2 regions of the Actinomadura luteofluorescens genome follow, and region 2 is predicted to be linked to the other one. Evidence: riboswitches for the same ligand, from Rfam matches in the RefSeq annotation. Region 2 holds a riboswitch; the other holds the start of a gene.

Region 1 (2,380 bases), 3.2 Mb from region 2:
ACGGCGTCGCCCTCCGACGGCTGCAGCTCGATGTAGACGATCTCACCGAGGGCGTCGGCGGCGTGCGCGGTGATGCCGACCGTGACGATGCCGTCCTCGCCACCGAGGCCCGACACCCACTCGTGCTCCTCGCTGTAGCGGAGCTCCTCCGGAACGCTCACGATCACTTCTCTCTTTCCACTGTGGGGGCGCGCCCCACACCGCCGGACAACTTGTTCAGGAACGCTTGCAGATCAGGGACGCTTGTAGAACGGCAGGGCCACCACGTCCACCGGCTCCTGCCGGCCGCGGACGTCCACGGCGAGGCCCGCCTCCTCGACGCCGCTGTCGAGGTACGCCATGGCGATCGGCGTGCCCAGTGTGGGCGACGGGGCGCCGCTCGTCACGATTCCGCACGGCGCGCCGCCGGACGTGACCACCTGGTACCCCTTGCGGGGCGCGCGACGCCCCCGCGCGACCAGTCCCACGAGCCTACGGCCCGGCGGGGTCTGCGCCTGCGCCGCCAGAGCCGACTTCCCCACGAAATCGCCTGGCTTGTCCAGCTTCACGACCCGGCCGAGGCCCGCCTCGAACGGCGTCGTCTCCGCCGTCAACTCGTTCCCGTACAGCGGCATCCCCGCCTCCAGGCGCAACGTGTCACGAGCCGACAACCCCGCCGGGACGACCCCCTCCACCGCCGCGAGCGCCCGCCACAACCCGACCGCGTCGGCCGCGTCCACGAACAGCTCGAACCCGTCCTCGCCCGTGTACCCGGTGCGCGCCACCAGCGCGTCCACGCCCGCGACCCGCCCCGCCAGGATCGCGTAGTACTTCAGGTCCCCCAGCGGCGCGTCCGTGAACCCCTCGAGGATCCCCTGGGAACGCGGCCCCTGCAGCGCGATCAGCGCGTACGAGTCGGACCGGTCGTCCACCGCGGCCTCGAACCCCGCGGCGCGCTCGACCAGCGCCTCCCGGACCACGGCGGCGTTCGCGGCGTTCGCCACCACCATCCACGTCTCGTCGGCGAGCCGGTAGACGATCAGGTCGTCCAGGACGCCGCCGTCGTGCCCGCAGATCATCGTGTAGCGGGCCTTGCCCACCGGCATCGGCGACAGATTCCCGACCAGCGCGAAGTCCAGCGCGGCCCCCGCGCCCGGCCCCGAGAGGAAGATCTCCCCCATGTGCGACAGGTCGAACAGCCCCGCACCCGTGCGGACGGCCTGGTGCTCGGCGGTCTCGCTCGCGTAGCGCAGCGGCATCAGATAGCCCGCGAAATCGACGAGATTCGCGCCGAGGTCCTCATGGACGTCGTGCAGCGGCGTCTTCTTCACGGTCGGATCGGCGGACATGGGATCGGCTCCTTCGTCACGGGCGCGCGTGGTCCATCGTCCCACTCGCGCACCGGGCGTATCGGTGCCTCCCCCTCTGTCATCGGCGCCTGAGAGCTTCACCCGCCGCAACGCGGCCGGCTTTCACCTTCGGCGGGGGACCACGGTCCCCGCTTTCCAGAGGTCGCCTGGCCCGTGCGGTCCATGGGCCTGAGAGGTTCCGGGGAGGATTTGCTCCTTCGGCGTCCCCCACCGGCTGCGAGGGACTCTCCCGCACGGGATCATCAGCTGTCGAAGAAGGCTAGCAGTGTTCATTGCTTTTTTTCAGGTCGGGGCCTTGGGGGCCCCGACCTGAAAAAACGCGTGCGATCGCTGCATCGCTCCGGCTCGCCTGGCGGCTCGCTGCGCGATCAGGTTCTCGCAAGCTCGAACCTGCCTTTGGACGCGATCGCGAGTGTTGAGGCTGTCGCGGGGCTGAGGCGGCGGCTGAGGTGGCTTCGTTAGACGGTGCTGCTGGGGTGCGCCTGTTCCGCCAGTCCCTTGGCCCGGGTCGTCTCGGCTGTTGCGCTCCTTGTTGGTGTTGCGGTCTCCCCCGCTTCGGCTCGGGACGATGGTTGGGGTTCGGGTCGCCTTCGGCGTTGCGCGGGTGGGGGTTCGGGTCGCCTTCGGCGGTTTGGGGGTGGGCGTCTTTGTTTAGTGGGGGGTGGGGGGAGTGGACATGGACTTCACGCAGGTTTGGAGGGCGGTTCTGATCTTCTGTAGCTCGTCGGGGGCGGGGGTTCTCGTGGGGTTGGGGGTCGGCATCTGGACGCCTTGCTTTTGCATGCAGTCGTTGAAGGCCTTGACCGCCTTGGACTGGGCCGGGGGCAGGGGCGTCGTCTCGGTGCCCTTGCCGGGCTTGGGGGTGGACGGGGCCGTCGTCGCGGCGGTCGGGGGCGGGGGTGACGAGGCGCTCGTCGGCTTGCCGTCGTCGCCGCCGCAGCCGGCCAGGGCCAGGGGCAGGATCAGCGCCGTTGCCGCTATGTGACCGCGCTTCAAGGGAACCTCCGTGGGGCGGGTGGGGGCTCATGATG
Region 2 (2,380 bases):
ATGTCGGCGCCGGACTCGCCGGGCGGGCGGAGCAGCGTCAGCGCGAGCAGGTCGGCCGCGACGACGGCCTTGGCGCCGCGCTCGTGGGCCTGCGCGATGACCGGTTCCAGGTCGCGGACGGCGCCGGACGCGCCCGGGTACTGCAGCAGCACGCCGAAGAAGTCGCCGTCCGGGAGGCCGCCGGACAGGTCGGCGATGACGACCTCGATGCCGAGCGGGATCGCGCGGGTCCGGACGACCTCGATCGTCTGCGGGAGGGCGTCGGCGTCCACGAGGAACGTCCCGGGCTCCTTGCGCCTGGAGACGCGGTGCGCGAGTGCCATGGCCTCGGCGGCGGCGGTGCCCTCGTCCAGCATGGAGGCGTTCGCGACGGGCAGCCCGGTCAGGTCGCCCACCATCGTCTGGAAGTTCAGCAGGGCTTCGAGGCGCCCCTGGGAGATCTCCGGCTGGTAGGGGGTGTAGGCGGTGTACCAGCCCGGGTTCTCCAGCACGTTGCGCATGATCACACCGGGCGTGGTCGTCCCGTGGTAGCCGAGCCCGATCATGGACGTCAGGACGGTGTTGCGGGACGCCAGCTCGCGGAGCCGGTCCAGCGCGGCCGTCTCGCTCAGCGCGGGCGGCAGGTCCAGCGGCCGGGACGTGCGGATCGCGGCGGGGACCGCCTTGTCGATCAGCGCCTCGGCGCCGGAGTAGCCGATGGCGGCCAGCATCCTCGCCTGGTCGTCCGGCGAGGGGCCCACATGCCGGTCGGCGAACGCCGACCGCGGATGCTGCGGCGCGGCCACGGGGGCGAAGAACTGGGCGGTCATGGAGGGCCTCCTGGCTGCTGCGGTCGCTCAGGTGCGCCGCCGGCGCTGGCCGGCGGGCCGGTCTCCCCCTCTGTCATCGGCACCTGAGAGCTTCACCCGCGCGGCGGGGTTTCCCCTTCGGTGAGCCGCCCGCCCCCGTGGGGGGACCGGCGCCTGCTTTCCAGAGGTGCCTCGCCCGCGCGGTCCTTTTGCCTGAGAGGTTCCGGGGAGGTTGCCCCTTCGGCGCCCCACGCTGGCGGCGTGGGGTCTCTCCCGCACAGGGTCGACGGCATGTCCTAGGTCGAACCCTACCCAAAGGCGCGTCCGCGACGTCGTTCCGGCCCGCCGCAAGGGGCCGCGCCGCCGGGCGCCGGGGCCGTACCGGCGAGTACCATGTGCTGACTCACCTGGGACGCGACGGTTCCGGGCCGCACGGGGGCGGGGAGATGAGGCTGCGGGATGGACGCGCGTCCCGGCGGCGGCCCCGCGACTCGACGGCGCGCCGCCGGGTCTGGGACGCTGATCACGATGGCGGATGGTCAGGGCGGCGGTACGGCGTGACACAGACCCACGACGGCGCGGTGCGCCCGGCGCAGGGCGCCGCCGCGGCCGCGCCCGTCGACGAGCCCGCCCAGCCGTACCGGATCCGCCGGCCCTCCGACGCCATCCGGTTCGCGGCGTCCGTGGTGGGGCTGGCGGCGGTGATGCTGCTGGTGTCGATCGCGCAGCAGACGACCCACGGCCTGCAGACCGACATCGCGCAGGGCACCGCGCACGCGCCGCGGCCGCTGCTGACGCTGGCGACGCTGGTGTCCAGCTTCGGGGTGCTGGCCGTCCCGATCGCGTTCGCGATCGAGCGGCTGTTCCACAAGGACGGCATGCGCGTCGCGATCGCCCTGCTGGCCGCGATGATCGCCTTCGGCGTCACGGTGGGCCTGGACGACCTGGTGGTGCGGGCCGCGCCGGGCGGCGTGCTCGACTCGCTGATCTGGGGCGGCACCGAGACCGCGCCGGTGCACACCGACATCGCCCCGGTGATCGCGTTCGTCAGCGCGGTCGGGATGGCGGGCCGCGCCCGCTGGCAGGCCGCGACCTGGACCATGATCGGGCTGGCGGCGCTGACGGGGCTGACCGCGTCCTACGCCTCCGTCGCCGCGCTGGCGGCCACCTACCTGCTGGGCCGCGCCATCGGCCACGGCACCCTCTACGCGGTCGGGACGCCGAACCCGCGCCCGTCCGGCGCGGCCGTGGTGGCCGCGCTCGAACGGCTCGGCCTGCGCCCGCAGCGGGGGGCGCGCCTGGACGACGCGCACGCCGCCGACGAGAGCCGCCGCTACGGCGTCGCCCTCGCCTCCTGCCCCCAGGACGGGTACGGCGCCCGGCTCCCGGCGGGCCGGGGGGCGCACGGCGACTGGGACATCGAGGTCCGCGTCCTGGACCGCGACCAGCAGACCGCCGGGCTGCTGTACCGGGTCTGGCGGCTGCTGCGGCTGCGCGGCGCCACGACGGGGCGGACGCTGCGGTCGCTGCGCCGGTCCCTGGAACTGGAGTCGCTGATGGCGTACGCGGTGGACGCCGCGGGCGCCCGGACG

The links. Region 2 has a riboswitch for glycine ahead of gcvP (aminomethyl-transferring glycine dehydrogenase). Riboswitches for the same ligand answer to the same signal wherever they lie in the genome.
Region 1: another riboswitch for glycine. It lies ahead of gcvT (glycine cleavage system aminomethyltransferase GcvT); the one in region 2 lies ahead of gcvP (aminomethyl-transferring glycine dehydrogenase).

The regions. Positions count from the first base shown of each region.
Region 1 covers NZ_JACCBA010000001.1:6,210,209-6,212,588, forward strand. Annotated here, with positions in the region: gene gcvH (glycine cleavage system protein GcvH) at 1-161, opposite strand, end outside; gene gcvT (glycine cleavage system aminomethyltransferase GcvT) at 234-1,328, opposite strand; glycine riboswitch at 1,402-1,491, opposite strand; glycine riboswitch at 1,496-1,591, opposite strand; gene BJY14_RS28995 (hypothetical protein) at 2,001-2,345, opposite strand.
Region 2 covers NZ_JACCBA010000001.1:9,362,907-9,365,286, reverse strand. Annotated here, with positions in the region: gene gcvP (aminomethyl-transferring glycine dehydrogenase) at 1-809, opposite strand, end outside; glycine riboswitch at 870-979, opposite strand; glycine riboswitch at 980-1,074, opposite strand; gene BJY14_RS43020 (lysylphosphatidylglycerol synthase domain-containing protein) at 1,346-2,380, shown strand, end outside.